Regions from separate parts of the Psychrobacter sp. APC 3279 genome, predicted to be linked through region 1. Evidence: predicted binding sites of a transcription regulator. Region 1 holds the regulator's gene; each other region holds the start of a gene.
What was found. The regulator PhoB, encoded in region 1, activates phosphate uptake and scavenging genes when phosphate is short. The targets are predictions, from matches to a motif close to TGTCATNAANCTGTCATAA.
Positions count from the first base shown of each region.

Region 2: a site for PhoB is predicted at 3,322-3,340, ahead of pstS (phosphate ABC transporter substrate-binding protein PstS). Genes of this name have one in related genera too.
Region 3: a site for PhoB is predicted at 2,104-2,122, ahead of QL898_RS05015 (porin). Genes of this name have one in related genera too.

Region 1 is NZ_JASDCR010000015.1:34,095-40,047, reverse strand. It holds gene QL898_RS09385 (HD domain-containing protein) at 1-50, shown strand, start outside; gene asd (archaetidylserine decarboxylase) at 144-980, opposite strand; gene dtd (D-aminoacyl-tRNA deacylase) at 1,094-1,546, shown strand; gene phoB (phosphate regulon transcriptional regulator PhoB) at 1,659-2,363, shown strand; gene phoR (phosphate regulon sensor histidine kinase PhoR) at 2,422-3,513, shown strand; gene QL898_RS09360 (M23 family metallopeptidase) at 3,621-4,211, opposite strand; gene QL898_RS09355 (DUF3820 family protein) at 4,409-5,131, shown strand; gene QL898_RS09350 (alpha/beta fold hydrolase) at 5,180-5,953, opposite strand, start outside.
Region 2 is NZ_JASDCR010000009.1:79,247-85,199, forward strand. It holds gene QL898_RS06405 (fructose bisphosphate aldolase) at 1-465, shown strand, start outside; gene thiC (phosphomethylpyrimidine synthase ThiC) at 590-2,704, opposite strand; TPP riboswitch at 2,953-3,097, opposite strand; gene pstS (phosphate ABC transporter substrate-binding protein PstS) at 3,413-4,579, shown strand; gene pstC (phosphate ABC transporter permease subunit PstC) at 4,788-5,741, shown strand; gene pstA (phosphate ABC transporter permease PstA) at 5,803-5,953, shown strand, end outside.
Region 3 is NZ_JASDCR010000007.1:70,240-76,192, forward strand. It holds gene QL898_RS05010 (CTP synthase) at 1-715, opposite strand, end outside; gene QL898_RS05015 (porin) at 902-1,966, opposite strand; gene QL898_RS05020 (malate synthase G) at 2,576-4,774, opposite strand; gene QL898_RS05025 (tRNA-(ms[2]io[6]A)-hydroxylase) at 5,325-5,953, shown strand, end outside.

The sequences.
Region 1 (5,953 bases):
CACATAATATTGCATACGCAACTCAGCAAGGCTGGTTAATTGACGCGTAAATCTGCATAAATGATAGGCATAAAAAAGCCCAATTAAGCATGATGATTTACGCTTAACTGGGCTGATATTTTCAGTACTCTTATACCAACATGTTATTGAGCGTTTGCCAATCCTAGCAATTGACCCATTTGCACGACGCCGTTGGCTTGCATACTATCTAGCCAGTCAGCCTTCGCTGCTTTTGGTAATACTACAATAGCCGTTGAGCCTAGATAGAAGCGTCCAAGCTCTTCGCCTGCAGCAAACTGCATATCGTGATCCGCTTCCTGTATATCATCCGTGCGGGTGATTTTGCCAGTGGCGACGGTTTCAATACCAGCGACGATCATAGCACCAACCATTACGACAGCTGCTTTGCCATACTTGGTATCAAACATACAGACTAGACGCTCATTACGCGCAAACAAGTCTGGCACGTTAGCCGCCGTAGTATTATTTACCGAGAACAGTGTACCAGGCACATAGCGAGTCTTGGTCAATGTGCCAGTAAACGGCATATGCACACGGTGATAATTGCTAGGTGCTAAGTAGATAGTTGCAAAACTACCATCAGCGAAATAACTGCCGTCTTCACTATCGGCAAGTAATTGTCCGACATCATAGTGACGACCTTTGGCTTGTAGTAGTTTGTGGTCTTCGATTTGTCCTAGCTGAGAGATAATACCGTCCGCAGGGCTCACGATACCATTTGCAGTGGCGTCGATGGTACGAGCGTCTTCTTTTAACTCGCGGGTAAAAAAGTCATTAAAACTTTCATAAGCGTTGAGGCTTTGGCGTTCGTACTCGTCTAAGCTGATATTATAAGCTTTGGCGAAGCTACGGATAAAGGTGCGTTTGACATAAGGATGACGACTGGCGGCCAAACGTCCAGCGACTTTACTGAGCTTTTGCTGCGGCACAAGCTGTTGTAAGGTGGTAAATACATTCATAATAAGGCTACCAAAATAAGGTGTAATGTAATAAATAATAGTTAAGTTAATGACGGTATTTTATCATGGACAGCATATTATTGTATGGCCATAATCTGTTAAGGAGTCAGTAAATGAAAGCACTCATACAACGGGTGAAGCACGCTAGTGTGGTCGTCGATCAGCAGTGTATTGGTGAAATTGAGCATGGGGTATTGGCATATATTGGCTTAGGACACGAAGACGATTTTGCTACTGCCCAGCGTATGATTGACAAAATACTAACCTATCGCATTTTTGAAAATGACGAAGATCCTGCCAAATTTGGTAAACTGGATAAAAACGTTCAGCAGGTTGCTGGTGGGCTATTATTAGTTTCACAATTTACCTTGATGGCAAAAACAGACAAAGGTCGCCGACCAGACTTTGGTGGTGCGATGGCACCTGCTGCGGCACAAGCGCTATTTGAACAACTGGTCGACTATGCCAAAACTAAGCACCCGAACGTGGCAACTGGTCAGTTTGGTGCTGATATGCAAGTGTCGAGTGTCAATGATGGGCCGCTCAATTTTTTACTAGAAATCTGATTTTAGAGTGTCATCAAGCTGTCATAATTAATCCGTTTAATAGGTAGAGACTGGTGAGTACATATCGCCTTTTTACATGCTAGATTTTGTCCGCTAACACCGAGAATGTCCTATGTATAATGAGCAAATTTTGATTGTTGAAGATGAACCTGCGATTCGTGAAATGGTTGTCATGACGCTAGAGATGGCTGGGTTTGATAGCTTGCAAGCGGCTGACGTGTCAGAGGCGCATCAGCAAGTGGTCGATCATAGACCATCACTGATACTATTAGACTGGATGTTGCCGGGTGACAAGAGCGGTGTGGATTTTTGTCGCATGCTAAAAAACGATGAGCTACTCTCTGAAATACCAGTCATTATGCTAACGGCAAAAAGTGAAGAAGACAGTAAGGTGCATGGTCTAGATGCAGGCGCAGATGATTATATGACCAAGCCTTTTTCGACTCGTGAACTGATTTCTAGAATCAAAGCCGTACTACGCCGCAGTAGCGCGATGAGCAGCGACAAACCTATCGAAATTGGCCAGTTAAGTTTAGATACCAAGAGTCAGCGCGTGACAGCTGCCGGTAAAATCGTTGATGTTGGGCCCACAGAGTATCGCCTATTGGCATTTTTTATGAGCCACCCTGAGCGCGCCTATACACGAACGCAGCTGCTCGATCAGGTATGGGGCGGCAATGTATATATCGAAGACCGAACCATCGATGTGCATATCAAACGTCTACGCAAATTACTGCGACCTTATGACTGTGATACATTGATACAGACAGTACGTGGAACAGGCTACCGATTTTCTAGCCTGATTGAGCCAAGTTAATCTTGTACAAATAATGCCGCAGCAATATAAAGGCCGCGGATAGTGGTAAGGATAAGAGATGGACAAGATAGCGTCAGTACAAAGTGAGCAATCAGCTTTACTAGAGCAAATCTCTACTCAAAGTACAGCGGAGCAACTCAAAAAAATCGGCAGTGCACTACGAGCCTTGCGCGATGCAGTGATTTTGCTCAACAATAATGACGGCCTAGAATGGTGGAATCAGGCGGCACAAGATTTATTGCTGCTACAGCCAGAGGATAAAGGTCAGAACATTTTTGACTTTATTACTGTCCCTGAGTTCCGCCAGTATTATGAAGGTACAACGATACCTAACGATGGCGTCCATATAGAATCATGGCGAGATCCTAGTCGCTACTTGAAGTGTGAATTGACCCCTTTCGGTGATGAAAAACTGCTGTTTGTATATGATGTGACCCGCTTGCGGCACTTAGAGCAAATGCGTCAAGATTTTGTGGCGAATGTCTCGCATGAGCTTAGAACACCATTGACTGTGATGATGGGCTATCTGGAGAATTTCTCCGATCAGCCAGATATGCCGCCGCAATGGCGTCGCGGTTTTGAGCTGATGACGCAGCAAACAGCCCGTATGAACAGAATCGTGAATGATTTATTGCTACTGTCTAAGATTGAAATTGAAGAGTCACACGAGCTGCATTATATAGATATGACTAAGCTACTAACCAATATCTACGACGATGCCCAAGCGTACAACCAAGCGTACAAACACATCATTCATTTGCATATAGATACCTATGATGGGCTGTACGGGTCAGAGATGTACTTGAATAGTGCGCTATCCAATCTAGTAATCAATGCAATCAAATATACGCCAAAGGGCGGCAATATCACTATCAGCTGGACAAGGACGTCTGATGGTTGCCGTTTCGCGGTCGAAGATGATGGGATCGGTATTGCGTCAGAACATATCGCCCGTTTGACAGAGCGTTTCTATCGTATCGACAAAGGTCGCAGTCGTGCGACAGGTGGTACGGGGTTGGGACTCGCGATTGTAAAGCACGTATTGCACCAGCACGAAGCGCAATTGCAAATCGATTCAGTAGAAGGGGAAGGGTCGACATTTAGTGTGGTATTCCCCTCAAATTATGTCAGATCCGTCACAGCCAATTAATATGATTTAGGGTCTGTATTAACGACAGTTTTTCGGCTTTAGCTTTTTGGTTAATATAAACTTAGCACTACTTCAAATTAGGATAACGACATACTTTTCTGTATTCGTTAATCCTTTTGCAAAAGCGGATAAGGGTTGACCGCACTACCATTAATATAGATACCATAATGGACATGTGTTGGTGTCCCTTTTGCATTACCGCTATCACCCACATAACCTATCACATCGCCCTGATTGACCCAGTCATTGGGAGAGATGTCAGCATAGTCTTCTAGGTGGGCGTAGTAATGTCCTGCGCCACCCGGCCCTACCACCACAACCACGCGTCCGCCCAATGTGTTTTCACCAACCTTGCTTACCACACCTTGCGTGGTCGACTGTATGGGAGTATTGCGAGGCGCAAAGATATCGATACCTTCGTGGGAGCGGCCTTGACTACGTGCCGCGCCCCAAGTGTCTGTCAGGTTTCGTTCTGGTAGTGGACTGGGCAAGCTGTTTTCGGTCGGCAGTTCTTGTTGCAATAGACTCAATTGCTGCCATTTGGCAACCACAAATGATTGCGTTTGTTGACTGATACTGGGTAGCAGTTTATCGAAGACAAATAACAGTGCTAGCAATACGATAGCCTTAATCAACAGGCTTATTAAACGACTAAAAAAAGAAGGTCTGGGAGGCTGGTTGTTTCCATCTGCTAGCATTGATGTCTCATATATATTTGATGTCATTTGAGATTTTATTATAAAAGCTTCGTCTAACAACGTATGTATCGCATTGTTATCTATCGTTTTTACCCCCATAGTTATTCTTATGGTTAAGGATATAGACAGCAAATACAGTTTTATCTACTTAGCATTTCTGCTGAGCATAGACAGTTGCTACTGACGGTTAATACTTTATGAATAATGTTTTTAAGCCTGCTGATATTTCTGCCACGCGCGAAACAGCGCTGGTTATCGATACCGAAACAGATCAGGGTAGTGATCCTAGACCTATCCAAGTTGCTACTATCAATGTAGCAACTGGCTTTGAATGGATGAAATACTTTAACAGTGGTCGATCTATTTCACCTATTGTCATAAAAGTGCATGGTATTACCGATGCTGATGTGGCTGGACTTGAGCGCTTTGAGTTGAAGCAGTTTGAATTGCCAGAGTACTTGATTGGTCACAATGTACGTTTTGATTGGCGAGTGATTGGCAGTCCTTCTGCTAAGCTGATTTGTACGGTGAGACTTGCGCGGGCCGCCTTTCCAGAATGGCGTGCTTACGGTCAGTCTAAGTGTATCGAGCAGCTGTTGGGTAAGGGTGAAGCGAGTGCAATGACGATTGCCGCTCATGATGCGCTTGGCGATGCTCGAATGTGCTATTTGCTGTATCAAGCATGCTGCGAGCGTCTAGAGATTGCGCCGACAGATTTTGCAGCAGCACATGCTATCTCTAATAAAGCGACTCCTGTGAACAAAATGCCGTTTGGTAAGCATAAAGGCAAACCGATTAAAGACGTGCCCATCAGCTATGTTAAATGGATGATAGGCAATATTCATAACATGCAGCCTTCGCTGTATTCGGCACTGACTAAACGCTTACAACTGGATGAAGCAGAAAACGCGAAAAAGTAATCTAAGTTATTACGTAGCTAATATATAAGAGGCTACGTGACGATAAGATTATGGTTGGTCGTGCAACCATGTCACCGCCATTTGCCATAGCTGCGGCGCTTTGATATTGGTCTTACTGCTAAAATAGCGCATATGACCGATATGATTTAGTCCAAAATCCTCAGGGTCTAAGAATCGCTTTTCTATGGGCATTTTTGTAAATACCCTTATCATATCGTCCATGTTTTCACTGTTGGCGATATCATCATCGCTAAAGCCAAGCCATAGTGCTGGCATGCTGAGCTCATCATAGAAATGCGTGTGTATGCTTTTGCCAAATGCGGTTTTGATATAGCCCGCCCCATTGCACCATTCACGCCATTGACGAGCCACGCCGCGTGGCAGTGGCTCACCCATACCGATTTTGTCTGAGGGTGTATAGCCCAGTGTTAAATTAGTGAATGGAATAAACGCATCCATAAACCCCATGGCTTTGAGCTTATATGGCATGCCCATATTTTTGATACGTCCTGACGAGCAAGCGACGTTGAACACTGAGCTAATCGCCTGATAATTAGGCATCAAGCCGATGAGCTGACCACCTGCGCTATGACCGATGAGATGATAAGTCGCATCAGGAAACTCATCTTGTAAGGCATCAAGTACAGCTGGCATGTCATGGCGACCCCAACTGATCAAGGAAGCGCTACATTTTGCCAGATCGGTCGATAGGGACTCACCGATTCCTTCGTTATCAAATGTCAGCACCCCAAAGCCGCTTTCTGCTAGATAGGTCGCAAAATTATGATAAAAGTGACGCTTAATACCTGTGGCAGGTGCCAT
Region 2 (5,953 bases), on a different contig from region 1:
TCAGTCATCTATGAGCCAAACGTCGATGGTATCGAGCTTATGGTACAGCAGCAGTTTGATGTGGCTAAGCAAATTATTTCAAAAGGTCTGATGCCTATCGTCGAGCCAGAGGTAAATATTGAAAGCACTCAAAAGCATGAGTGCGAGTTACTGTTGAAGACAGATATCCTGCGCAATCTGGAACGCTTGAATGACGAACATCAAGTGATGCTCAAGCTAACATTGCCAGAAGAGGCTAGGTTTTATCAGGAGCTGATTGACCATCCTAAAGTGCTAAAAGTTGTGGCGTTATCTGGTGGCTATAGTCGTAGCGATGCTTGTGCCAAGCTCAAACAAAACCCAGGTATGATTGCGAGCTTCTCGCGTGCCTTTACCGAAGGTTTGAGTAAGCAACAAAGCGACAGCGAGTTTGCTGAAACCATTAATGCCTCAATTGAAGAGATCTATGAAGCGTCGAAAGTGTAAACGTAGTAAATAAAAACTCGTACATAAATCATGAGTAAATAAGCCAAAAAAAGCCCTACTAGATAAGTGTGCAAATGCTTAAATAGTAGGGCTTTTCTTATTTCAAAAGTATCGGTTATTGACCCTACACCTCTTTATATAGCTGACGTCCTTCGTTGTTATATTTTTTAGTCATCTCCGCCATGCCTTGGCGAATTTCCTCAGCAGTGGCTTCACCAACTTGTCCGACGAGCTCTGTATCTACCTCTTTGATTAGGTGACCAGCATCGGTTAAGTCGCCTGTTTGCGGCGTTACTTTTTGGTTAGCGGCATCTTTATCCAGCCCTGCTGCATATTCACGCACGTTTTGAGTGATTTTCATTGAACAAAACTTAGGGCCGCACATAGAGCAGAAGTGTGCCGATTTGTGTGCGTCTTTTGGCAACGTCTCATCATGATATTCGCGTGCAGTATCAGGATCGAGCGCTAGATTGAACTGATCATCCCAGCGGAATTCAAAACGTGCTTTAGATAGCGCATTGTCACGTGCCTGCGCTCCTGGATGACCTTTAGCAAGGTCAGCAGCGTGCGCAGCGATTTTATAAGTAATAATGCCGTCTTTGACGTCTTTTTTGTTTGGTAGGCCTAAGTGTTCTTTTGGCGTGACATAGCACAGCATCGCTGTACCAAACCATCCAATCATGGCAGCTCCGATGGCGCTAGTGATGTGGTCATAGCCTGGGGCGATATCTGTGGTTAATGGCCCTAAAGTATAGAAAGGCGCGTCAGCACATAGCTCAAGCTGCAAGTCCATGTTTTCTTTGATCCGGTTCATCGCCACGTGTCCAGGGCCTTCGATCATCACCTGTACATCATGCTCCCATGCGACTTTGGTCAATTCACCAAGCGTACGTAGTTCACCGAACTGCGCTTCATCATTGGCATCTTGCAAGCAACCAGGACGTAGGCCATCACCTAGACTAAATGCTACATCGTACTGTTTCATAATCTCGCAGATGTCTTCGAAATGCGTGTATAAAAAGCTTTCTTTGTGATGGGCAAGACACCACTGCGCCATGATAGAGCCGCCGCGTGAGACGATACCTGTCAGACGTTTTGCGGTAAGCGGTACATAGCGTAATAGTACGCCGGCGTGAATAGTAAAGTAATCTACGCCTTGCTCTGCTTGCTCGATCAACGTATCACGGAATATCTCCCACGTAAGGTCTTCAGCGACGCCATCGACTTTTTCTAGTGCTTGATAAATCGGTACCGTACCAATCGGTACAGGAGAGTTACGGATTAGCCATTCACGTGTTTCATGAATATGATTGCCCGTTGATAGATCCATAATGGTATCCGCCCCCCAACGCGTGGCCCACGTCATTTTGGACACTTCTTCATCGATAGACGAACCCAGCGCTGAGTTACCGATATTGGCATTGATTTTCACCAAGAAATTGCGCCCGATGATCATCGGCTCAGATTCAGGGTGGTTGATGTTGTTTGGGATAATAGCGCGTCCAGCCGCTACTTCATCACGGACAAATTCAGGAGTAATGATTTGAGGCGTATTGGCACCGAAGCTCTCGCCATCGTGTTGACGCATATCGGTCAGTTCATGCTGCTTTTGCGTTTCGCGTATGGCGATATATTCCATCTCAGGCGTGATGATGCCACGGCGCGCGTAGTACATTTGCGTGACGTTCTGTCCTGCTTTGGCGCGACGCGGTTTATCAATATGAGCAAATCTAAGATTGGCAGTGCTGATATCGCGGGCACGTGCTTGTCCGTATGAGCTGGATAGGCCGCTTAACTGCTCTGTATCATTGCGTTCTGCGATCCAGTTCTCACGCAGTTTTGGCAATCCACGTGTGAGGTCGATATCGACATTAGGGTCGGTATATACACCTGAGGTGTCATACACATAAAACGGCGGATTATGCTCACCATCTTTATCTCCAGTACCGCCAACAGGTGTATCAGCCAAGCTGATTTCACGCATCGGTACTTGGATGTCAGGTCTTGAGCCTTCGATATAGACTTTTCGTGAGGCAGGTAAGATACGGTGCAAGTCGCGCGCATCTTCTTCGAAACGGGCATCACTTGCGGCACGGTGAGCAGGGGTTTTTAGCGCATCTGCTTTTTTATCTGCTTTGACGTTGGTCGTGTCAGCAGCATTTGAAGCAAGCGTTGAGTTGTCGGCTGGGTTATGCGTTTGGGCTTTCGGTGCAATTGAGGTGGTGTCTGCAGTAGTCATATGCTGTCCTAGCGTGTTGGTTTTTGAATAAAATCAACACCGCCAGTATCTGCGGGGGTAGGCATCCATCATTTAGACAAATTTATATTATGAACCCACAACTTCGACCAAAAAATATCGTCGCGCATGGTGGTCATCAAATATTGGGCGCAGCTTTATATCCTCTCTTCTTATCTGGCTATGCATCACGCATATTAAGACAGTAGTGACGATAAAAATGTATTTCTACGCGCCCTTTGTCATAAATAACAAAGTGCTTAAGACTTCCCTGCGTCGGTACTAACCGCATCAGGTTCGGCGGGTGATCTCTCAGCGAATGTATCAAGGCGACTACTTTAATAAAGCAAGTTTAATAAAGTGAGCCAAAAATACACCGCACCCCGAGTCTGTCAGTGTTGTAAATCAGCCTTCATACTAACAAAATTCTGTACCAACGGCTAATAGTATTTGGATACAAATATTCTGCGTCAAACACACGGTTCAATATTTTCGTGAATAATTTTTCTGAGTGTTAATAGATGAGGATGCTTAGTATTATTAGGCTGTAGGCAAATCACTGTTGGACTGTAGATAAATTATTCAAATATTATGTAAAGCGAATGAAGGATTCTAGAAGTTGTCATTAAACTGTCATAAAGATTTGGCAAGATAACACGCATATCACAAACAATGCTTTTTTATACCGTTGTTAAACTTCAGGAGTCCTACATGCGTTATTCGTTATTAGCAGTGGCCGTCAGTTGTACATTAATGCTTACGGCGTGTAATAAGTCAACAGATACGACGGAGCCAACTGCTGATACTAGCAGTAGCGCTGTGACAACAGCTGAAACAACCTCTCAGACAGCATCTTCTGCTACGTCAGATTTTAAATCTGCTGAAAATATCGCTATGAATATCACAGGTGCAGGTGCGTCGTTCCCGCAGCCTATCTATGCGAAATGGTCATATGACTACAATGCTGCGACCGGCGGCCAAGTCAACTATCAGTCGATTGGTTCATCTGGTGGTATCAAACAAATCCAGTCAAAAACAGTAGATTTTGGTGCTTCTGATGCACCGATGACGCCTGAAGAGTTAGACGAAGCAGGTTTGATTCAGTTCCCAACAGTCATCGGTGGTGTTGTCCCAATCGTCAATATCGACGGTGTGGAGCCTGGTGCACTGAAGCTAGACGGCACAACGCTGGCTGATATCTATTTGGGTAAAATCAGTAACTGGAATGACCCTGCGATTAAGGCGATGAACCCAGATTTGACCTTGCCAGATGCCGCAATCACAACAGTATTCCGCTCAGACGGTTCAGGTACGACGTTTAACTTCACTGACTATCTTGCCAAGGTTTCACCAGACTGGAAAGACACTGTTGGCGTTGATAAAACCGTCAAATGGCCGACTTCTGCTACTGGTGCAGGTGGTAAAGGTAACGAAGGCGTTTCAAGCTACGTAAACCGCATGAAAAACTCTATCGGCTATGTTGAGTATGCTTACGCTAAGCAAAATAAGATGTCACATACTGCGCTGAAAAACGCAGCTGGTAACATCGTACAGCCATCTGCTGAGACGTTTGCTGCAGCAGGTGATATCGACTGGTCACAACAAGAAGGCTTTTATAAAGTCATCACCAACTCTGAAACTGACCAAGCATGGCCTATCGCTGCTGCGACCTTTATCTTGGTACATAAGCAACCAGAAAATCCTCAGCAAGTCGCTGGCGTGTTGAACTTCTTTGACTGGGCTTATACCCAAGGTGATGACAGCGCCATGGAACTAGACTACGTACCATTCTCTGACACGGCAGTGGCCTTGTTCAAAGAGAAGTGGAACGAAGTAAAAGGTAGCGATGGACAGCCTGTCTACAAGCCAGCTCAGTAATTTGTTTCTGCTAAATACTATTTAGCAACTGACAAGTTATCCTCTCGAATAACTATTCTCCGGTAGTTGTTTGAGAGGTTTTAACACAGCAAATTTGATGAATACATCTCGATAAATATGCTTACTCATACCGTTTAAGTTTGTTGTGTTAAGACCTGATATACATCTTTTAATATTTCGATTCATCCCATTCAATGCTGAGACACTTATGACAGACTTAAGGTCCCAACTGGCTAAACAAAAACGTTACGACGCTTTATTTGTCAACTCTACCAAAGCGTTTGCCATACTCGTCCTCCTATCTTTAGGGGGCATTTTGGTGTCTCTAATTGTTGGAGCATGGCCGAGTATTCAAGAGTTTGGTTTGGGATTTTATACCAGCAATAACTGGGATACAGTCGCCAATGAATACGGGGCATTAGCGCCTATTTACGGTACCTTAGTCACGTCATTTATCGCTATTGTTATCGCGGTTCCAGTCAGTTTCGGTATTGCGATATTTTTAACCGAGATGTGCCCTAAGTTCCTCAAAAAACCACTTGGTATTGCCATTGAGTTGTTGGCTGGTATCCCATCTATTATTTATGGCATGTGGGGACTGTTCGTATTTGCGCCATTCTTTGGTGATCACATTCAGCCATGGTTCATTGAGCACGTCGGGCCTTTGCCTATTGTCGGTAAACTGTTTGCAGGTGCGCCTATGGGACTGGGTATGTTTACCGCCTCCCTAGTACTTGCCATTATGATCATACCGTTCATCGCTGCCACCATGCGTGATGTTTTCTCTGTCGTACCAGACTTACTGAAAGAGTCAGCATATGGCATGGGTGCGACGACTTGGGAAGTCATGTTCAAAATTATCCTGCCTTATACCAAAGCTGGTGTCGTTGGTGGTGTAATTTTGGGTCTTGGTCGAGCATTGGGTGAGACGATGGCAGTTACTTTCTTGATTGGTAATGCGTTTAATATCAGTCCAAGCCTATTTACTTCGGGTGTGACGATTACCTCGGCCTTGGCCAATGAGTTTGCTGAAGCGTCTAGTGAGCTACATCTTGCGTCTCTACTACATCTAGGCTTAATCTTATTTGTCATCACCTTCATTGTGCTGTCTTTAGCAAAACTGATGCTCATGCGCATGGATCACAAAGCAGGTAACCGATAAGTCTGTTACCGATTTATTGAACCTTGATAGATATTGATAAAAGATATGGGAAATAAATATTATGCCTGCTAACAATGCGATCAATGCACCACTACCTACTCAGCCAAACGGCGCTACCCGCTACAATCAAAGCCTTTATAACAAGCGTCGTTTGACCAACAAGTTAGGTCTAGGTTTTGCCATGTCAGCGATGGTTTTTGGCTTATTTTGGT
Region 3 (5,953 bases), on a different contig from region 1:
CACACATGATGACCGCACGCTCTTCAACGTTGGTGAATAGCGCAATCTTACGACGATTATCTTGTGAGATATGATGATCAGAGCGGCAGATTAAGATATCAGGCTGTAGGCCAATAGAGCGCAGCTCTTTCACTGAATGCTGCGTTGGCTTAGTTTTGGTCTCACCCGCACTAGCAATATACGGTACTAAAGTAAGATGCATTAGCATGGCTCTATTACGGCCAAGCTCTACTTGCATCTGACGTACGGCTTCCATAAACGGAAGTGATTCGATATCACCAACGGTACCGCCAATTTCGATAATAGCGATATCATACCCTTCGCCACTGGCAAGGATTTTGTTTTTGATTTCATCAGTAATATGCGGAATAACCTGTACCGTACCGCCAAGGTATTCACCACGGCGTTCTTTATTTAAAACATTTTGATAAATACGGCCACTGGTGAAGTTATTACTTTTACTCATCTTTGAGTGACGCAAGAAGCGCTCATAATAGCCCAGATCTAAATCGGTCTCTGCGCCATCTTCAGTGACGAATACTTCACCATGCTGAAACGGACTCATCGTACCTGGATCGACGTTAATATACGGATCCATTTTGGTCATCGTGACAGTCACGCCACGTGCTTCTAAGACCGCAGCAAGAGAAGCGGCGGTGATACCTTTTCCTAGTGAGGACACTACCCCACCGGTCACAAATATAAACTTGGTCATAGTACTCATCAACAATTGGTAAAGAAGGATTTTACTAAAAATACGCCATAAAATATAGGGCAAAAATGCAAACTGTCTGAAACTCTTGTTTTCTACCTCAGCGGTAGACTTTTGTCACAAATAATACATACAACAAAAAAACTCACCCCGAAGGATGAGTTTTTTGGCGTCAAATTCTAGTTGTTACTAGAATAAGTATTCTAGACCGCCACCAACTACTACTACATCAACATCACCTTTACCGCCTACATAAGGCTTATCGTCTGTACCTGTAGGTTGGACGTTTTCAGCTTTGTTCATACCCGCATAAGCATGAGCGATGATGTTGTCTTTGAAGAAGTATTTACCCCCGACCACTATTTGGTCTGAATCAGCGTTGTCGACGCCATCTAGGTTCGAGGTATTGTTGTACTGAGTATAGATGGTTGCTGGACGAGCAAAGTTGGCTAAACCCATTGCTGCACTAAGAACAAAACCTTTCTCTTTTTCGGTATCACCCTCGTAGTCAAAATCTGCTACTTGATACAATGCACCTAAAGTAATAGGAGCGGCCATGTATTTACCTAGATCGACAGTTGCTGTACCACGGATGATATCACCATCGATGTTTTGATCTTTATCATATGCCACACCAGCAGTAAAGCCAGTACCTTGATCAAACATCAATGATGCACCAAAACCGTCATCACTATTGCCATTGTCTTCATCAGAGCTGTACATGAGAGCAAGCGCTAACGGTAGGTTGTTGTATTTAGGTGCTTTCCAGATAATAGAGCTAGCGATACGGCCACTGTCTGCCATATTCAAACCACCTTGCTCTTCATTTGACTCAAGCTTGTTGCCACCTAGGTTATCCCAATAACCATCGTTAACGATTACGTTGTTTACATAATCCAAAGTAGATTGGTTTTTACCAGCACGGATCTCACCAAAGTTTTTGTTAACGACACCAAGATATGTATCACGGTTTTTAAAACCATCTTCATCACCATCAACATAAGTACCATACTCTAGCTGATAGATAACGTCAGTGTTAGCAGTTAGAGCTTCAGAGCCTCTGATACCAATACGTGAAGAGTTAGAGTTGATTTCTACAGTATCTTCATCGCGATCATTCGCGCTACCAACTGCATCAAATTCAGCATTTACATAATCAGCAGTAACGAATGCTTTACCGTATAGAGTTGGCGCTGCATTTGCTGCAGATACAGATAGGGCTGCGATTGCTGTAGCTAAAAGTAGTTTTTTCATGGGGTATCTCCACTTTACAATTGTAGTAATGAGCAAGCTATGATTAGCTGGCGCCCATAATGGTATCGTCACAAATCCTCAAAGATATAATGTGTAACTGGCTACCGAGATTAGTCAGAAACAAGTGTGGCGAAGTTCTATTACAGTAAGATGAAAAAAACCATGATTTACATAACTGGGATTAAAAAAGTAACTGCCATGTAATCTTTAGTTTTTATCCTTCCATTGCGTAACATCCGTTACCAAACTCATACTTCGAGTACAAGCATAACAACTTTGACATAATTTGCAACATATTTTTTTGCCTTTTCGATACATCTATTATCAAATAATAGACCCTTCATTTTATTTGAACGATTGTTAAAAAACTTCCGCTTACTCAATTAGATACGAATAATATTGGTTAATATGATTACTAATATTCTTAAATTTTTATAATAAACATCGAATAATAGTCCAAAATAAAGCGCTATTTACTAAAAATAAATAGCGCTAATTAAGAAGTTAATAATCTATTTGAGCAAATTTATCAGTTACAAACGAGCAAGACTGACTGGCATACTTGCTCATCAAGTATGCTCAAATACCTGTCATATTTAGTCTATTGTTCTAAGCGTTTGCTTTAAGATCCAAACGTGCTTGATGCAACAATGGCTCAGTATAACCACTAGGCTGTGCGCGTCCTTTGAAGACTAAATCACAGGCGGCTTTGAATGCATAAGAGCTATCGAAGTTATCTGCCATTGATTGATAGTCATCATCGCCTGCATTTTGCTCATCGACGACCTTGGCCATGCGTTTCATCGTATCCATCACTTGCTGCTCACTAACCACGCCATGATGCAACCAGTTAGCAATATGTTGGCTTGAGATACGCAAAGTAGCACGATCTTCCATGAGACCGACATCATTGATATCAGGCACCTTGGAGCAACCAACGCCTTGATTTACCCAGCGTACGACATAACCCAAGATACCTTGAGCATTGTTTTCAAGCTCTTGCTGCTTTTCTTCGTCAGTCCAGTCGGTATTTTTTGCTAATGGGATGGTCAAGATGTCGTCCAAGCTAGCGCGCTCGCGTGATTTTAGCGTGTCTTGTACATCAGCTACGCTCACTTGATGATAGTGTATGCTATGCAAGGTAGCGCCCGTTGGTGATGGTACCCACGCAGTGCTAGCACCAGACTTAGGATGAGCAGCCTTAGTATCCATCATCTCTTTCATTTCATCAGGCTTAGCCCACATACCCTTACCAATTTGCGCGCGACCTTGTAGGCCTGTCTCTAGACCGATATCAACGTTCCACTGCTCGTAAGCAGGCTGCCATGCTTGCGATTTCATCTCGCCTTTTGGTACAAATGGACCTGCATTCATGCTGGTATGCATCTCATCACCAGTACGGTCTAAGAAACCTGTGTTAATAAAGATAACACGCTCTTTAGCTTGGCGGATAGCTTCTTTTAAGTTGACCGTCATACGACGCTCTTCATCCATGATGCCGATTTTTAGCGTATTGCGCTCTAGACCTAACAGGTCTTCTGACGCATTAAATAAGTCATTGGCCATTTTCACTTCTTCAGGACCATGCATTTTTGGCTTCACGATATACATTGAGCCTTGACGCGAGTTTGATAGCTCGTTTTTGCCTTTGATATCATTAAGTGATAACAATGGCGTGATTAAACCATCCATTAAGCCTTCAAATATTTGCTCTTGGCCCTCGCCTAGATCGACTAAGATGGCAGGGTTCTGCATTAAGTGACCGACGTTACGAATCAACAATAGCGAACGACCTGGCAAGATCAGCTTGCCACCATCTGGCGTGTTATATTCACGATCTGGATTTTGCTTACGCGTACGCGTTTTGCCACCCTTTTCAAAGGTTTCCTGTAGGTCGCTATTCATCAAGCCAAGCCAGTTACGATAGACTTCGACTTTTTCTTCTGCATCTACCGCAGCGACTGAGTCTTCACAATCCTGAATGGCTGTCATAGCCGACTCAAGCAGTACGTCCTTGATGTTTGCTGGATCGTCTTTACCCACTGGATGATTACTATCGATTTGAATCTCAGCATGCAAGCCGTTGTTCTTTAACAGTACACCTGTAGGAGCTTCAGCGTCACCGACAAAACCGACAAACTTAGCCGTATCTTTTAGCTCAGTACTGCTATCACCTTGTACGACTTCAAGCTTGCCATCGACTACTTTAAAGCCAGTCACATCATTGTAAGAGCCGGATGCTAGTGTAAAGTGCTCATCTAAGAACGCTTTAGCGTAAGCGACAACAGCAGCGCCGCGAGTAGGATTATAGCTACCACCCGCTTCTTGACCATTATCACTGCTGATAACATCGGTACCATACAAAGCATCGTATAAGCTACCCCAACGTGCGTTGGTCGCATTAAGCGCATAACGAGCATTACGAACTGGTACGACTAGCTGCGGCCCTGCGATGTGCGCGATTTCGTCATCGACGTTTTTGGTATCAACCGTGAATGCTTCGCCTTCAGGTAGCAAATAACCAATTTCTTGTAAAAATGTCTTATAAGCTGGATAGTCGATTTCGCCATCTTTTGCAGGATTATCTAGATGCCATTGGTCAATCTGTGCTTGAATCTTGTCACGAGTTTCCAATAGTGCTTTATTGCGCGGGGTAAACTCTTTAATAACCTTTTCGAAACCTGACCAATAATCGTCTGAATCCACACCGACTTTCGGTAATACTTCGTTTTCAATAAAGTCATATAACTGCTGATCGATGGCAAGACTGCCTTTTTGAATACGATTGGTGTTAGAAGACTGGCTCATATTGTTATCCTTATCTGTTCGTGAGGGGTACTAATACTGAGTTGTGACAGTAACTGTTTAAGATTTTTTAATCTTGTGAGGTTTAAAAGTTCATATTTCATTCATTGTGGAATCTTTGATTCTCTAATTTTTCTAAGAAGATATATCTACAAATTTGATGTTCTAGTAAAAGGCAATCTATTGATATTAGACTTACTCTTTACTAATAGTGAATCATAAAAATAAGACGAAATGCTTAAAGAGCAAAATCTCATCCTACTATCAAATAATAAAATTAACAAGGAAACACCATTCACTAAGTAAATACTTAGGCTGTTTAATAATGATAATGTATAAGTGGCCTGCTCTAGGAGCTATAATCATTATCTGGGAATTAGATGCAGCAACGTTATTATAAACAGTAAGTAATCATTGATATCTTTAATTATGCTTAATCGTTATCTATTAATAAACACTTATTGATGACTGTCAGTTATTTAGCATCGTATCTAGGTCAGACTAACGATATAATTACTCATATCACCATTCATAAATAAAGCTTCCTTAAACTATGACTATCAATCAACAAGACCTCGCAACATTCCAATCAACAGCAAATACTATAGATAACGATAGTATCGAAAAAAAATCTGTCGAAGAAAATATTTCTCAAACTGTAAATAATAGTACTAGAACAGATTTAATCGAAAAAGAGCTGCCTGAAGAAGACAGTGTCGATATTACGCATCTACGTACTCCTATAAAGGTAGACTTATCTCCTGTTTATAATTTCTTAGGTGCTCGAACCACGCAATCTTGGGTAAATGCTGCGATTGAAAACCTACCTATGATTATTCAAGACCATGCCAATTGCGAAAAAAAGGCCGCTGGCACTGCCATGAATTTGATATTTCGTTATGAGTTCTCGTATGACTTGCAGCGTAAACTCGCACAGCTAATACGTGAAGAGATGCTGCACTACGAGCAAGTGTTGGGCATCATGAATGAGCGTGGGCAGGAATGGAAATATCTAAGTGCTGGACGCTATGCTAAAGGTATGTTGAAGCATAAGCGCACTTACGAGCCAGCAGCGATGGTTGATGTATTGATAATTGGGGCATTTATTGAGGCACGCTCTTGTGAGCGTTTTGCCGCGTTGGCCGAAGTCATCGACGATGAGCGTTTAGCGAAGTATTATCG